One region of the Yersinia vastinensis genome, then DNA from elsewhere that is predicted to be linked to it. Evidence: predicted binding sites of a transcription regulator. Region 1 holds the regulator's gene; each other region holds the start of a gene.

Region 1 (5,897 bases):
ATGGGCCATTTACTTCCACAGCATCCGTCAGATTCTGGCTGTAGATAACGACCAATTCAAGATTACTCATCTGACGGGTGATCTGCATAAAATTGAGCCAACCGCTAAATTTACCCGTTTCCCAGCTAACCAGTCAGTTGAAATCCCGATGATTGGTGAATATTGGCAGTTGTTTGCTACTGACTTTATGCCGCGCTGGTATGCGACTTCTGGCGATGCCAAACCAAAAGTACTGAAAAGTACCGATACTGAGGATATCAGCGAATATCTGACACAGTTTACTGGCGATCAGTGGAAGCGGACCAAAGACGATAATAATGTGTTGATGACGCCAGAGTCTCGTTTCACTAAAAATGAGGCGGTGAAAACATTAGCGGCAGCTGATCTGCGTGGGCAGATTATCCCAACGCCAATGCAAGTGACGGTTCATCAGCAAGATGCCGACCTGAGTAAAGGGGTTAAGCTGGATCTCAGCGTACTGTCAAAACCCGCCGCTCAAGTTGCCCAACAGCGTTTCGAGTTACTCGGTCTGACAGAGAACTCAACCGGCTTTCCAATTAAAACAGCGATCCAACCTACTCACTTTGCAGGTGATTTAGCGGTTTCCGGCGCTTACGAGCTGACGATCGGTGAGAAAGGCGCGCAAGTTATTGGCTTTGATCCCGCAGGCGTCTTCTATGGCTTGCAATCGATCCTTTCATTAGTCCCGACGGATGGCAGCAAGAAGATAGCGACTCTTGATGCGAAAGATGCACCGCGTTTTGAATATCGTGGTGTTTTCCTAGATGTTGGGCGTAATTTTAAAACCAAAGATGCGGTGCTGCGCCTGTTGGATCAGATGGCAGCTTACAAGTTAAACAAATTCCACTTCCACCTGAGTGATGATGAAGGTTGGCGTATTGAGATCCCCGGTCTGCCAGAACTGACGGATGTTGGGAGTAAACGTTGCCACGATTTAACTGAGAACACCTGCTTACTGCCGCAATTAGGTTCAGGCCCGGAGAGCAATAATCTGGGTTCTGGTCACTTTACCCGTGACGATTACATCGAAATTCTGAAATACGCGAAAGCTCGTCAAATTGATGTTATTCCTGAAATTGACATGCCAGCACATGCTCGAGCTGCGGTGGTGTCGATGGAAGCGCGTTACAACAATCTGATGAAGCAGGGCAAAGAGAAAGAGGCCAACGAATTCCGTTTGGTTGACCCGACAGATGACTCTAACACGACTTCAGTGCAGTTCTATGATCGCAAAAGCTATCTGAACCCATGTCTGGATTCATCGAAGCGTTTCGTTGATAAAGTGATTGGCGAAATGGCCCAGATGCACAAAGAAGCTGGCATGGCGCTGACCACTTGGCATTTTGGTGGTGATGAGGCGAAAAATATTCGTCTGGGGGCCGGTTTCCAAGATAAAAATGGCACCATTGAGCCGGGCAAAGGCATTATTGATAAGAGCGTTGAAGATAAACCTTGGGCCAAGTCACAAGTTTGTCAGGATATGGTTAAGCAAGGCAAAGTTCAGGATGTTGAACATCTTTCCAGCCACTTTGCCATTGAAGTCAGTGAATTAGTGAAGGCTCACGGCATCGAAAAAATGCAGGCTTGGCAAGATGGATTGAAAGACGCGAAAGATTCGAAAGCCTTCGCCACTCAACGTGTTGGCGTTAACTTCTGGGATACTCTCTTCTGGGGCGGTGCTGACTCAATCAATGACTGGGCCAATAAAGGCTACGAAGTGGTTGCTTCTAATCCCGATTATGTCTACTTCGACATGCCCTATGAAGTTAACCCCAATGAACGCGGTTACTACTGGGCAACTCGCTTTACCGACGAAGCCAAAGTCTTTAGCTTTGCACCAAATAACATGCCGCAAAATGCTGAAACGTCTGTGGACCGCGATGGTAATTACTTCAGTGCGAAAAGTGATAAACCTTGGCCGGGTGTACACGGAATTTCCGGTCAATCGTGGAATGAAACCGTGCGTACTGATGAACAGATGGAGTACATGATTTTTCCTCGCGTATTACCGTTGGCGGAGCGCGCTTGGCACCGTGCATCTTGGGAACAAGATTATAAAGCAGGCCGCGAGTACAAAGGTGGTGAGACGCAACAGGTGGATACCCAAGCGTTACACACTGATTGGCAACGTTTTGCCAATATTATGGGCCAGCGTGAGTTGGCAAAACTGGATAAAGCCGGTATTGCCTACCGCTTGCCAGTACCCGGCGCACGAGTTGTCTCTGGTGTATTGGAAGCAAATATTTCCTTACCGGGCTTGATTATTGAGTATTCCACCGATGGTGGTCAGCAATGGCAGAAGTATGATGCCAAAGCACAACCTACAGTCAGTGGTGATGTATTTATCCGCTCGACCAGCCCGGATGGTAAACGCAGTAGTCGTGCGGAACCGGTTAAAATCTGATGGTTTTTTCAAAGTGCTGTGTCTGATGTTATTCCTGTTTGCTTGGTTTTTGAGGTAAACAATATTAAGTGAAGTTGAGTTGATGGTTTTCCCCCGGCATGTCCGGGGCTTTTTTTGCCAGAAATATCGTGATGGGCAGTCGGTTTGGGCGGTGGTAAGGGCGGTTTGATTGTTTGAGGTAGACAGAAATGTTCAAAATTAGATAGGGAAGGAGGGCGAGGTCTCAATAAGAAAGACCACCTGAGTCCCGGCCGAGCTGAACTCGGATGATTGAACGGGAAAGGTGGCCATCTTGCTGATGGGTTTATGTTCACCAGATAATCTCTGGATAAAAATAAACCCTAACATTATTCGGTACTTAAAATTTCAACGCTTAAAGTCTTTATAAAATCAATGCGATAACATAATGCCCAATAGATTTCAAATTGCAGGACGGCGGCAATCAATGGAATCCCGATGAGCTTACATCAGTAAGTGATTCGGGTGAGTGAGAGCAGCCAACACACCTGCAGTGTGAAAGATGATGGACATACTTTATCTTTTATCGTGCGCAGACTCATTTTCGCGGCAATCGCCGGTCTCACAGTGGCCGTACAAATACAGACTGTGATTGGTCAGTTTGATACCATGCTGTTTAGCAATTTCACGTTGAAGCGATTCAATGGATTCATTACTAAACTCGATCACTTTGCCGCAATCAAGGCAAATTAGGTGATCATGATGGTGCTGCTGCGTCAGCTCAAAGACTGATTTACCGCCTTCGAAATTGTGGCGGGTCACAATACCGGCATCGTCAAACTGGTTGAGTACACGGTAAACCGTGGCTAAACCAATTTCTTCACCGATATCGATCAGCTTTTTATAAAGATCTTCCGCGCTGACGTGATGGCACGCCGGATCCTGCAACACTTCCAGAATCTTAAGCCGGGGCAGTGTTACTTTAAGTCCAGCGTTTTTTAAGGCTTTATTGTTGTCAGTCATGCGGATTCAGTCCTGTTACTATCGATTCAAATTAAGGCTGTTCAGCCTATGACATCCGTGGCGCAATAATTACAATTGCGTCTCATTATAGAACTGCTAGCCCCAAATGAAAACCGTGGTTGTTAACAAAGATATAATTGCACACTTTGTCAGATTAATCATGCAATGTATTGATGAATGGGATTGTTGCATGCTTCAAGTATAAAGCGGCTACGCCGAACGTTACACATTTGTAGCGGTTTATTTTCATTTTGCACAGATGATAATGCTGATCTGTGGGCTGCTTAACAAAGCGCATTCTGACCACAAATAAAACCATGTGAAATTTGTGACTATAAGCCGAGCTTAATGAGATTAAGAGTCTGTGAGGGGCAAAAAAAAGAGCGCCAAAAGGGATTGAAATTTATGGAAACGCTTAGCGGAGTACATCATCCACCAAGCGTTTCCTATCTGACAAATTTAGCCAGTGATCTCGGCCAGATTCAGCTCTTCACTGATCTGTTTAACCCAAGCTTCAACACGTTCATTGGTCAATTCTGGCTGGCGGTCTTCATCGATAGCTAATCCAATGAAATGATCATCATCAGCCAGACCTTTAGATGCTTCGAAGTGGTAACCCGCAGTCGGCCAGTGACCGACGATTGCGGCACCGCGTGGTTCGATGATGTCGCGCACGGTCCCCATCGCATCACAGAAATATTCTGCGTAGTCTTCCTGATCACCACAACCGAACAAAGCAACCAATTTGCCATTGAAATCGATCTCTTCCAGTGTTGGGAAAAAATCATCCCAGTCACACTGTGCTTCGCCGTAGTACCAGGTAGGGATACCAAGCAGCAGGATATCGAAACCTTCTAAATCTTCTTTACTACTTTTGGCAATGTCGTGAACCTCAGCAACCTCTTTGCCCAGTTGCTTTTGGATCATCTTGGCAATGTTTTCGGTATTGCCAGTATCGCTGCCAAAGAAAATGCCTACAGTTGCCATATAACTTAATACCTTTTAAATTCAAATAGTTATGCCAATTACTGAGCACGCTGCCCAACAATATAACACATTTCATAGGGCGACATCATGCCAGAAAACGCCGTCAGGCTCATATCAAGTTCATGCGATATTAAATTTTTGTGAGCCGCTCAATCTTATAACGCTATTGCCGATAACCTTTGTGTAACTGAATGGTTGCAATTTGCGGTGCCAGGGGGAAAACCGCCAGATGAAAGTTTGTCGGGAAAGGAGTTGTCGTTAGCTGTATGGAACGTCCTTTATTGCTTTTAGGTCATCAAATAACACCAGAGTCTCTATCGGTAACTATCCGATATATAAGGGGAACGAACATGCAGTTTTTAAAAAATATCACCATCAGAGTTGCATTACTTTGGGTGCTTGGCGCCTTTTGTCTGCTTTGGGGCGGCGTATCCACTTATACGTTGCTGTCACTGAACCAACTCACCCAATCCTCTAACGCCAATAGCGTGCTGGTTGAAAACATGAATTTGGTCAATCAGGGGACAGATCAATACTTCCGAATGGTAACTCGTCTCGCCCGTGCAGTGGATTATCGCCAAAGCGGTAACATTGCAGACGCAGATAAAGAGCTAAAATCATCCAATGTCGCGCTGGAGAATCTGAAGAAAAAACTCGCAGAGTTTAAGGCTATCGATCATGCACAGATTGATCCTGCTTTAGTTACTGGAGTGATTGATGGGTGGAGTGGATTAATTGAACAGGGTGTAATGCCGCTTTATCAGGCGGCAATGGATAACAATAGTGCCACCTATCAAGATTTAGCGAAAAAAACAGTACCCGCATTGAGTCGCCAGTATGGCTCCGTGGCTGAAGCCTTTAATCAGGCTGCTTCGAAAGCCATTGGTGTGGCCAAAGATCAATTCTCTCAGTTAACCAAAGTGAGCAGCATTACATTGATCTCTGCTTTAGTTGCGGGTCTGGTGATTTTGCTGGTAACCGATCGTTATCTGGTTGCCAATTTGGTACGTCCATTGGACGATATTCGCGCACATTTCCGGGTTATTGCTTCAGGGCAACTTGGGCAACCTATCGTCGATTTTGGTCGTAACTGCGTTGGACAACTGTTCCCACTATTACGGGACGTACAAACCAGTCTGGTAAACACGGTACAAGCGATTCGCAGTAGTACTGATGGGATTTATCATGGTGCTGCCGAAATTTCTGCCGGTAATACTGACTTATCTTCTCGTACCGAACAGCAGGCAGCTGCTCTTGAAGAAACGGCAGCCAGCATGGAGCAGCTAACCGCAACGGTGAAACATAATGCGGATAATGCGCATCATGCCAGCCAACTGGCGGCTAATGCTTCTGCAACAGCGAAAAAGGGAGGGGCGCTGGTTGCCGATGTGGTGAACACCATGAACGAGATTTCAGCCAGTTCGCGGAAAATAGCTGACATTACGACGGTGATTAACAGCATTGCTTTCCAGACCAATATTTTGGCACTGAATGCGGCAGTTGA
Region 2 (5,897 bases), 520 kb from region 1:
GATGAATCCCCTCACGCTCATTTTTGAGCATTGCCAGAGCATGCAATGGGATATCAGGGCGAGACCAGGCATCAGGGGCCGGAGACAAGTCATCAGTGTTGGTCTCACCAGTGACTTTAAAGACCGTGACCGTGATTTTCTCAGCCAGTGCTGGACGGGAAAGATACCATTCGGCATCAGCCCAGGATTGCATCACTTTCTTAGCATGCGGATTACCGGCTTTGGCTTTTTCTTCCACATCGTAGAAGTTATCAAACATCAGCAAGGTATGAGATAAGGCTTTGCCCGCAATTGGAGCCAGCTTTTCATTATCTAACGCATCAATCAGCGGATGAATATTATAACCGCCTTGCATGGTGCCAAGCAGTTCAATAGCTTTCTCTGCGGTAATCAAAGGGGAGTGGGCTTCGCCCTTGGCGATAGCAGCCAAAAAACCAGCTTTAACATAGGCTGCTTCATCAACACCAGGTGGTACGCGGTTAATCAGCAGGTCTAATAGGAATTCTTCTTCGCCCACAGGCGGATTTTTTAATGATTCAACCAGCGCTGCCATTTGTGATGCATCTAATGGCTTGGGGACGATACCCTCTGCAGCACGCTCGGCTACGTGCTTACGGTATTCTTCTAGCACGACTCTCTCCTCGCTCTTATTGTCATTTATTTTGCCGGGCTTATTCCACCAGCCATCATCACTGATGCAGTAGGTGTAAGGTAAGAGGCCCAGTTTCGCTCAACCAGCATACCAGTATTTAAACTCAGTGTTAATTCGTTCACATAAAAGCAACATTAAATTTTTGCTGAATCGTTGAGCGCAGTGTAATCATCTTACATATTGATAACGGCTCTCAGTTAGCCCATCACTAAAGGCCAACACACCTGCTGATTGAAAGATGACAAGTATAATAACCATAACTAATGAATGGATACCATCGCTCTCTGAGTGTCTCGTGCTGTTGGTAGGACTTTTATGGCGGTGAATGGCAAATGGAAAATATTGTGGCGATAAAGAGAGCAGAAACAGCCGAAAATGGCCGTATCTGCTCATTGTAGAGAGGTAAGTTTAGAACTGAGTATTCAAGCTCACAAAGAATGTCCGGCCCGGCTCATTATAAGTGGCCGCCCCAGCACCCGCGATATTGGCAACGTTCTGCGCATTACCCGCACGGAACTGGCGCTTATCAAACAAGTTTTCGATACCCGTGGTGACACTGACATTTTTTGTCACGGTATAGCTGGTGCTCAGACCAAAAATGGCATACGGGCTGACTTCATTGAGCGCCGTACCTGTCACAGGCAAACCTTGATAGTCATATTTCTTCGGTTTCTGACGCCCATACCATGTCACAGTCGACAGGAAGGACAGATCATCCGTTGCTTGCCAGCTCAATGAGCTATTCAGTGTAAACTCTGGGGTGATCGATAGATAATCCCCGGTCGTTTTGTTCTTCGATTCCAACATGTAGGTCAGGTTGCTACTCCATTGCACCGTATCAGTGAATGGAACGGTCAGGTTACCTTCCAAACCTTCAACCAATGCTTTCGGCACATTCTCCCACTGGAAAATATCGGAGTTAGCATAAGCGCCAGTTCCGCCACTGGCGTTGCCCAGTGAGACCAAGCCCGGCTCAATCTTATTGCGATAATCATTACGGAAGTAAGTAATACCGGCAATAATGCCATCGTTATTATGGAACTCGAACCCAATCTCTTTGTTCACACTCGTTTCGGCTGATAGAGAATCATTCCCCATCAAGTAGCAACTGCCGCCACCACCATAGCAGCCCTGACCACGGCTATATAACAGATAGTTAGGGTTGGTTTGATAGAGATTCGGCGCTTTATATGAACGCGCGATACCCATTTTCATGGTGAAGTAATCGCCCAGTTCTTGTGACAGGTTTAGGCCCGGACTCCAGTTACTGCCCGCGGTGCTGTGATGATCAAAACGCAGCGCAGGGGTGAGCATCGTGGTGTCTGTCAATTCAATATTGTCTTCAACAAAGACCGACGCTATCTGTGCTGACGAGCGAGTATCGCGCCCGGTGCCAGTTAAGCCACTGACACTGCCCCCTTCGCTCGTTGTTTGGGTATTAGAGGTTGGGTCATTCATTTTCTGGTCATTCCATTCGGCACCCACAGTCAGTACCTGATTAACGCCCCAATCAAAGGGCAAGTTAATTTCGGAATGGGCCAAATAGTTATCCAGCTTGATAGTGCTGAAATGGTTATTAGAGAAAATACCTTCTGTACCGCCCGCCAGTCCCTCATTAATACGTGAGTTGCGTGTATCTTCATACTGAACATAAGAGGTCGTGCTGACACCGTTATCCCAGAAACCACGATGTGTGAGTGAGAAGTTATCGCGATACATCACGTTAGTTTCTGCGCCGTATAAACTACGAACAATGGCATTGCTGTTGGTGTTTTGGGTATCACCAGCGTAAATATTCCCCTGACGGCTATAACCCACCTCAAACTCCAGAGATTGGCCGACCGCGAAGTCCCAACGCAGTAACCCATTGATATCTTTATTGCGCACCCCTTCACGCCCGGCCGGCAACGTCCCAGCCTGATTACCTGTTCGGGCTGACTCATGACCGGCGTTAATATCCCAATCATCAGCATCAGTTTTATTGTATCCACCGTATAAACGGAAGCTGAGGGTGTCACTTAATGGCCCCATCAGACTAAAATCAGTGCGCCGCGTTGCCCCTTCTTCACTGTGCTGTGGCAGGTTCATATAAGCATTCCAGCTACCGTGCAGCTCTTTGTCTGGTTGTTTGGTGATGATATTCACCACACCACCTGCGGCACCATTACCATAGCGTGCCGCTGCCGGGCCGCGTAACACTTCGATTTTTTCAACCATATTAGCGGGAACCCAGTTGGTATCACCACGGGTATCACGCTCGCCACGCCAACCATAACGCACCGCATTGCGGCTCGAAACCGGAATGCCATCAATCATAATCAGGGTATTTTCTGGCCCCATGCCACGAATATCAATCTGGCGGTTATTACCGCGCTGACCACTGGCTGAGTTGCCGGAAAGATTCACACCCGGCATAGTACGGATAATTTCGGATAGGTCATTTGCCGGTGGGCGTTTGCGGATATCTTCCGCAGTAATAGTGGATGCCCCTAATGCTTGACGCACTTGCTGTTGAGCCGTCACCACTAGAGTATCGCCAGACGCCGCTTTGCCTCCGGCTTCAGAGGGTTCTTGCTGTTGAGTCGCGGTGACAGTTTGTGTTTTTTCTATCGCGGCTGTATCAGAGCCGGTTTGAGTGCTATCTTGTGTCTGCGCCCAAAGCGGAGTTGAAATACACAGGCCAATCAAGCTCGCCAAGGTCGTCAGAGAGCGCCGCTGCCATTTTACTTTCATTACACTTTCCCCGATGCAAAAGCCCACAGCAAATGTCAGCAGAGGAAAATCTCTACCGATCTATTCATAGGGCAACAAAAACGAACAAGATTGATAATTATTTTCATTATCAATTCATCTTGCTAATTGTTACATTTGCTATCAGAAAAAAGGTTTGTGTAAACAGCAAAGCTCTTTGTCAGAACGTCAATGTCAGTGGAGAATTTGTCATGCCCGCGGTGAAAAGAAATAATTTACGCAATGTTTCCCCCTCATCCAAACCGATTTACCGCGACCAGATTGTGCAGCAATCGAATCTGGTTGCCAGCGATTATCAGTTGAGCGGGGCTAAATCTTTGTCTACTGACCCGGTATTATATGGTGATTTTCAGGTGTTACGCCTAAATCCACACCTGATTTTGCATACCGCAAACGTCACTAATCTCTACGATATTAAAACGCAGAGTCAGCTCAATCCTGCGCTGAAACTGGCGATTGTGGTTAGCGGTAGCGCACATGTTTCATTTGGTGGTAAACAACTGCATTTGCAGGAAAAAGGCGATGCCTCCCTAGTTTCGCTGACGGAAAGCACTCTATTTACTCGCCATGGCAAAAACAACAGTCACGAACGCACGCTGACTCTCACCTTTGACCGTGAATGGTTGTACGGTGATTTATTGCCGCACTCTGGCTCCTGGGATGCGCTGTACAACTTTACTCAGCAACACTTGGCGATTCATTTATGGCGTCCATCCATCCACGCTCAAGCCATCGCCCAGAAAATAGCAAGTGCTCCGCCCTTTTCAACACCACTCGAGCGGCTACAGTGGGAAACTCAATGTATTGGGTTGATTATTGAAGCGTTCAGCTCACTGGAGAAGCAGGCCCAACAACAAAATAAAATGTCATTACGTGGGTTGAATCGTATTCAGCAGGTACGCGATTGGCTGGAAAGTGGCGAGGCTGACCACCTATCAATGAGTGAGTTAGCGCATTTAGTGAATATGAGCCAAAGTACGTTACAGCGGCGTTTTCGTGAAAGTTACAACATTACGGTGTTTGAATACCTGCGCCATTGCCGTTTAAAACGCGCCATGCTGGCACTCCAGAAAGAAGGTATCAGTATTGATCAAGCGGCCACCCTTGCCGGATATACCAGTTCAGCTAATTTCACGACAGCCCTACGCCGCACATTTAATATTACAGCAAGTCAATTACGCAATGGATTCCACCCCTGAAATAAATAAAATAATTTCACAGTCTATTATTTTATTTATTTCATATTAGCGTAATCACGGTTATTAATTCGCAGACACACATCCTCCTTAAAAAATAAAATTCCCTCCATTCATCAAAAACAATATTTTAATGCCAATGCATCGCCATGCTATTTAAATCTCAATAAAGCTTACATGTAAAAGGAGGTGATATGAATAAAATTGGAGTCGCATTTTTTTCTCTAACGGTCTTTGTTATGAATGATATTCATGCTCGACCCATGGAGCCTAAACGTAGAATTGGTCAGAACTGGACTGAGTTTCAGCACCAACATTGCCAATGGCGTACCGGGTATGCATGTAAAACAGTCCCTGAAGATGAGGGAAAATTACCCCCCAAGACCGGTGAAGAGATCGCTGTAGAGGTGAGTTTGGGGATATTATCTGGTGGGCCGACACCTCAACCCAAGGGGTTCAAAGTCGGTATCGGTGCGAAACCCGGCACGAGTGGAAGTCCCCGGCCCGGCCCAACCAGGATAACTAACCCCAGAATGACTGCACCAAAACCTCGACCTCGTACCAGCACAGAACGAACCCCCTTATTACCGACCACCAGCCCCAAACCTAATCCCAAGACTTCTGGCAGATTACAACGAGTGAATGGCAAAATAGGTTTCCTATTAGGGGATACGAAGCCCCCTACTATCAACGAGGGAGCAAGCACAAGCAGAGTTAAAGTAGAGTTATCGGATAATAGCAGTAACTCCTCTTTGGACATGTATGACGTAAAAGGGCATGACCCAATAGAAAAAAATAAAATTGACCGTATCAAATTAATTAAACCTCGTGATTTCGCCAAAATAAAAGAAGAAATGGAGAATATCTATGGTAAAGAAAGATTAGATGAAGGTGAGTTAGATATTGAAAAAGAGATCGAGCTTTATAATACATCTTACGCACATGAGAATATAAGTTTCAGAGAATATTTTGCTATTAGAAACTTCCAAGAAGAAGGATTTGTCGCTATAAATCATGCCCTACGAACAGGAGAGGCCGGCGACGAGTTAGACGTTGAAATAGCAGAAACCTACACCGCGCTCGATAATAATTCAGATATTAACATTTCACTGCGTGAAGATGGATATATCCCCTCTGAAGATGAGAGCGTCGTCGATGAAGTATATCGTGGGGAAGTCAGAGATCGTGCTGAATTTCTGGCCCAAGTAATACCAGAAGAAATCATTGAAATAGACTCATTCTTAAGCACTACGGCTGATGAGGACAGTATTGCTCACTTCAATAGCAGCGACCTGAAT
Region 3 (5,897 bases), 2.0 Mb from region 1:
GCACTGCAGCGGTGTTAGCTGTGCTCACGCGCCCGAATCACTGACTTGAGTTAGCTCATCGGGACTTGCTCGCTTGCTGCAACGCCAATGACTTTGGGGAATCGTTTGGTCTTGGCGCTGCAGCGGTGTTAGCTGTGCTCACGCGCCCGAATCACTGACTTGAGTCAGCTCATCGGGACTTGCTCGCTTGCTGCCTTGCTGCAACGCCAATGACTTTGGGGAATCGTTTGGTCTTGGCGCTGCAGCGGTGTTAGCTGTGCTCACGCGCCCGAATCACTGACTTGAGTCAGCTCATCGGGACTTGCTCGCTTGCTGCCTTGCTGCAACGCCAATGACTTTGGGGAATCGTTTGGTCTTGGCGCTGCAGCGGTGTTAGCTGTGCTCACGCGCCCGAATCACTGACTTGAGTCAGCTCATCGGGACTTGCTCGCTTGCTGCCTTGCTGCAACGCCAATGACTTTGGGGAATCGTTTGGTCTTGGCGCTGCAGCGGTGTTAGCTGTGCTCACGCGCCCGAATCACTGACTTGAGTCAGCTCATCGGGACTTGCTCGCTTGCTGCCTTGCTGCAACGCCAATGACTTTGGGGAATCGTTTGGTCTTGAATTGCAGCTGTAAAAAAAGGCGCCGTAGCGCCTTTTTATTCACTGCTTTCTGATACGACTTATTAGAGTACCAGACCCGCGATAGAGGCGGACAATACGCTCACCAATGTGGAGCCGTACAGCAGTTTTAAACCAAAACGAGAAACCACATTCCCCTGATGCTCATTCAGACCTTTAATCGCCCCGGCTACGATACCGATAGAAGAGAAGTTCGCGAATGAAACCAAGAACACGGACAGAATACCGACACTACGTGGTGACAGTTCTGATGCGACTTTCTGCAAGTCCATCATTGCCACAAATTCGTTAGAAACCAGTTTGGTCGCCATGATACTACCCACTTGCAAGGCCTCATGCGCCGGAACGCCCATAATCCATGCGAACGGGAAGAACACATAACCCAAGATTCCTTGGAAGCTAATACCGAACAGCAGGCTGAACAAGGCATTTACAGCAGCAATCAATGCGATAAAACCAATCAGCATTGCAGCAACAATAATGGCGACTTTGAAACCCGCCAGGATGTATTCCCCCAGCATTTCAAAGAAGCTTTGGCCTTCATGCAAGTTACTGAGTTGTAACTCTTCTTCTTCTTCAGCTTTATACGGGTTGATTAATGACAACACGATAAAGGTACTGAACATGTTAAGCACCAGTGCCGCGACCACGAATTTCGCGTCCAGCATTGACATATAAGCCCCCACAATCGACATAGAAACTGTCGACATTGCAGTTGCTGCCATGGTGTACATACGTTTTTCGGACATTTTGCCCAAAATGTCTTTATAAGCGATAAAGTTTTCAGACTGGCCCAGAATCAGTGAACTCACTGCGTTGAATGATTCCAGTTTGCCCATGCCGTTAATTTTGGACAATAAAGTACCAATGATACGGATAACGATCGGCAGTACTTTGATGTATTGCAAAATACCGATTAAGGCAGAAATGAAGACGATAGGGCACAGCACTCTCAGGAAGAAGAACGCCAGACCTTTATCCCCCATATTGCCAAAGACAAAGTCAGTACCGGTAGCAGCGAATCCGAGTAATTTGTCGAATAAGCCGGCGAATCCTTTCACAAAACCTAATCCAGCTTCCGAATGGAGGAAGAAGTACGCCAATAACACTTCAATAACCAGCAATTGAATAACAAACCGAATGCGGATGCTCTTGCGATCTTTACAGGCAGCCAGAGCTAATATGGCCACCACGATCAAGGCCAACGCAAACTGCAGAATATGGGACATATGTGCTCCAAATTTGAGGCAGGCTAGATTTTCGTGGACATTTTATGTAACGGCTACATTAAAAACGAGACGTAGGCTGCAAATATAGAAATTCACTTTCATAAATGCAAACAAATTAGTGGGGTAGATCACAAAAAATAGGATGTTAATAATATGCTAAAGAGGTAGTTTTAATCCATGAGCTTGGATAATTGTAGCTCCCAGTCTTGGAAGCTGCGATGTCAGATTTGGCACGGTTTTCAGAAACAATGCGCAAAAGATTATTGCACGGCAAATTATGCGGTATTGGCTATCAGAGAGATAAGTTTTGTCGTTCTAAATGCGCTTGATAATTATTATCATTTATCTATTATTGGTGATCAGAGAGTAGCCGTAAATTCCCCAAGGGTAATACTGAATGTTGAATAGCCGTGCTGTCGATACATCCCGCCGTACATCAAGGAGGATTAAGCTCTCCCTGATGGGGCCTGCTTTTATCGCGGCCATTGGTTATATTGACCCCGGTAACTTTGCCACCAATATTCAAGCGGGCGCTTCATTTGGCTACACCCTTTTATGGGTAGTTGTTTGGGCCAACATCATGGCCATGCTTATCCAATTACTTTCTGCCAAACTCGGTATTGCAACGGGTAAAAATCTGGCTGAACACATTCGAGATCGTTTCCCCCGTCCCGTAGTTTGGGCGTACTGGGTGCAAGCCGAGATAATCGCAATAGCAACGGATTTGGCTGAGTTTATCGGTGCGGCGATCGGCTTTAAATTGCTCTTAGGTGTCACTCTTTTGGAAGGGGCGGTACTGACGGGCATCGCAACATTCCTCATTCTCATGCTGCAAAACCGTGGGCAAAAACCGCTCGAACTGGTCATCGGTGGGTTGTTGCTGTTTGTTGCTGCCGCCTACATTGTTGAGCTTATTTTCTCGCGCCCTGAGATTGCAGCGCTAGGGCGAGGGATGTTAGTCCCAGATTTACCTAACCGTGATGCGGTGTTTTTAGCCGCCGGGGTATTGGGTGCCACCATTATGCCGCACGTTATCTATCTGCATTCTTCATTGACGCAAACGGCAGGGGAGAGCTCTAAAGCGGATCGTTATGCGTCGACGAAATTGGATGTCGCGATTGCGATGACCATCGCCGGTTTCGTCAATCTGGCGATGATGGCAACAGCCGCAGCAGCTTTTCATTTCAATGGTTACGGCAGTATTGCCGAGATTGAACAAGCCTATTTAACATTGCAACCACTGCTGGGGAATGCTGCCGCCACTATTTTTGGCTTAAGTTTAGTGGCCGCCGGGCTTTCATCAACAGTGGTCGGGACGTTAGCTGGGCAAGTGGTTATGCAGGGCTTTGTGCGGTTTTACATTCCCATTTGGGTTCGTCGTCTGGTGACTATGCTGCCCTCTTTTATTGTTATTTTAGCGGGGTTAGATGCTACCCGGATACTGGTTATGAGTCAGGTATTGCTCAGTTTTGGTATCGCACTGGCATTGGTGCCACTGCTGGTTTTCACCGGCAATAAAGAATTGATGGGAGATATGGTTAACTCAAAATTGATTCAGAATTTGGGGAAACTGATTGTGCTGGTCGTGGTTGGATTAAATGCATACTTGCTTGTGGGTTTGCTTTAGTCAACGACAGACAATGATGCCATAAGGCGGGTGGGGCAAACTCCCGCCTGACAACAAACGTGACTTAGTCGTGATGATGACCATGCCCTTTTCCATGACCGCGATGTTGCTTTTTGGCGTGCTTGTCATATTTCCAGTAGCGGCCTTCATGGTAGTAATAATTCTTTTTCCACCAACCTCTATTTTGCCAGCGGTGACCATCCCAGTAATGGCCGTGGCGGTTTCGTTCACCTAAATCTCGGCCTTGATGGTTGTGCCACCACTGCCGGTCGCGCCAATCATAACCATCCCAATAATTACCACTGCGGTCTTGTTCGCCAATTTGCAAAGACACACTGGGTAGCAATTCAATACTCTCGGCATTTGCCATTGGAATGAGAGGGAACCAAGCTAATATAGTTATCAATAGCAAGGGCTTGATTCTTCTCGGTCTCACGACACTCAGTTTCAACAGCGTCGATTTAAACAGGGCCGCTTTTATCATCATTCATCCTTATTTGGCCTTATGGCTATGACACCATCTTAAACAGTGCGGTCCCCGCTGGGATTCGGATAAAACTGTAAAATAAAGATTTAGGAATTATCTGTGAGGATGATGAAAGGACGTTAACAGGGGCACTTAGCCCCTGTTTGATGATAGGAGAGGAAACGTTTACACCAAAATGTCTTCGATAATTTTTATCTCAGCTTCACTGAATTCAGTATTTGCCAGCATGCCGACGGCATCATCGATTTGACTCGTTTTACTGGCTCCAATCAGAGCCGAGGTTACCCGCCCACCTCGTAAGACCCAAGCTAAAGACATCTGCGACAACTTCTGCCCACGATCTAATGCCAACTCATTCAATTGACGCACTTTCGTCAGTTTTTCCGCTGTAAGTTGTTCAGGATTGAGGAATTTACTGTCACTGGCGGCTCGTGAGTCTAATGGGATGCCAGTCAAATAGCGATCAGTTAATAACCCGCCAGCCAGTGGAGAAAAGGCAATGGAACCCACCCCATATTCCTCCAGCGTATTTTGCAGATCTGCTTCAATCCAGCGCTCAAACATTGAGTATTTGGGTTGATGAATCAGACATGGAGTCCCCAGTTGCGCCAAAATTTCGCAAGCCTGACGCATAAGTGTCGCCGGGTAGTTAGACAAGCCGATATACAGTGCCTTACCTTGCCGTACGAGCAGGTCTAGCGCTGCCATCGTTTCTTCCAATGGCGTATTGGGATCTGGGCGGTGGTGATAGAAAATATCAACATAATCCAACCCCATACGTTGCAAGCTTTGATTGATACTGGCCACCAAATATTTTTTAGAACCCCAATCACCATAAGGGCCGGGCCACATGGTGTAGCCTGCCTTGGAGGAGATAATCAGCTCATCGCGATAAGGGCGCAGGTCTTGTTGCAAAATACGACCAAAATTCAGTTCAGCCGATCCGGGGGGAGGGCCGTAGTTATTGGCTAAATCAAAGTGGGTAATACCGTGATCAAAAGCTCGGAGAACCAAATGACGGCTATTTTCATACAGCGTGCTATCACCAAAGTTATGCCATAGTCCAAGTGAAATAGCCGGGAGCAATAGCCCATGACGACCACAACGATGGTACTCCATTTCCTGATAGCGGGAGGAGGCTGCTTGATAGACCATGATGACCCTTATTGATGAGAATAAACGACACTTGAGTGTATGCGTGTTCACCCGCTGCGTAAGCTAGTGAGATCACGTTATCTCTTGTTGACGTGATGATGCTTATGACTGAAGTCGGGATGTCAGCAAAAGATGACAGTACGCGCTAATTAATAATTCAAAAATATTAGATATATTTATGTTTTGCTTAATACTTATCTCACGATAATCAGCATTAAGGTTGATATGGTTATGGTCAGCAGCTACAAAGTGGCGGATTACTTACTGGATCGCTTGGCGCAATTAGGTGTCCGACATCTCTTTGGTGTTCCTGGTGATTTCAATCTTCATTTTCTTGATCATGTGATAAATCATCCCGTTATCCACTGGATGGGATGCGCTAATGAGCTTAATGCGGCGTATGCCGCAGATGGGTATGCCCGTGTCATGCCTGCTGCGGCATTGTTAACCACTGTAGGGGTCGGAGAGTTAAGCGCTATTAATGGAATAGCAGGTAGTTATGCTGAATATCTTCCTGTTATTCATATTGTTGGCACTCCTGCACTAGATGCACAAAAGGCGGGAGAATTGCTGCATCACTCATTAGGTGACGGTGACTTTGGTCATTTTGCCCGTATGGCAAAAGAGGTTACCTGCGCGCAGGCCAACTTGACTGCCAAGAATGCGGTAGCCGAAATAGATCGCTTGCTTGTGGCAGCATTGTGCCAGCGACGCCCTGTTTATCTCCAACTGCCCGCCGATGTTGCACAAGCTGATGTGGCAACATCTTTGGGTGAGT

The links. Region 1 encodes Fur, which represses iron uptake genes when iron is present. Its sites were predicted from a motif close to ATAATAATGAGAACNACTATCAA; they were not measured.
Positions count from the first base shown of each region.
Region 2: the regulator Fur is predicted to act here: its motif matches at 3,476-3,498, upstream of ACIOG0_RS17945 (TonB-dependent siderophore receptor).
Region 3: the regulator Fur is predicted to act here: its motif matches at 2,176-2,198, upstream of ACIOG0_RS06245 (Nramp family divalent metal transporter).

Region 1 covers NZ_CP173260.1:3,341,442-3,347,338, reverse strand. The annotation lists gene ACIOG0_RS15580 (beta-N-acetylhexosaminidase) at 1-2,425, shown strand, start outside; gene fur (ferric iron uptake transcriptional regulator) at 2,960-3,406, opposite strand; gene fldA (flavodoxin FldA) at 3,866-4,393, opposite strand; gene ACIOG0_RS15565 (methyl-accepting chemotaxis protein) at 4,744-5,897, shown strand, end outside.
Region 2 covers NZ_CP173260.1:3,858,857-3,864,753, forward strand. The annotation lists gene acnB (bifunctional aconitate hydratase 2/2-methylisocitrate dehydratase) at 1-631, opposite strand, end outside; gene ACIOG0_RS17945 (TonB-dependent siderophore receptor) at 1,061-3,385, opposite strand; gene ACIOG0_RS17950 (AraC family transcriptional regulator) at 3,595-4,602, shown strand; gene ACIOG0_RS17955 (hypothetical protein) at 4,794-5,897, shown strand, end outside.
Region 3 covers NZ_CP173260.1:1,363,478-1,369,374, forward strand. The annotation lists gene ACIOG0_RS06240 (NupC/NupG family nucleoside CNT transporter) at 666-1,850, opposite strand; gene ACIOG0_RS06245 (Nramp family divalent metal transporter) at 2,248-3,477, shown strand; gene ACIOG0_RS06250 (DUF2502 domain-containing protein) at 3,542-3,961, opposite strand; gene ACIOG0_RS06255 (aldo/keto reductase) at 4,130-5,119, opposite strand; gene ACIOG0_RS06260 (alpha-keto acid decarboxylase family protein) at 5,351-5,897, shown strand, end outside.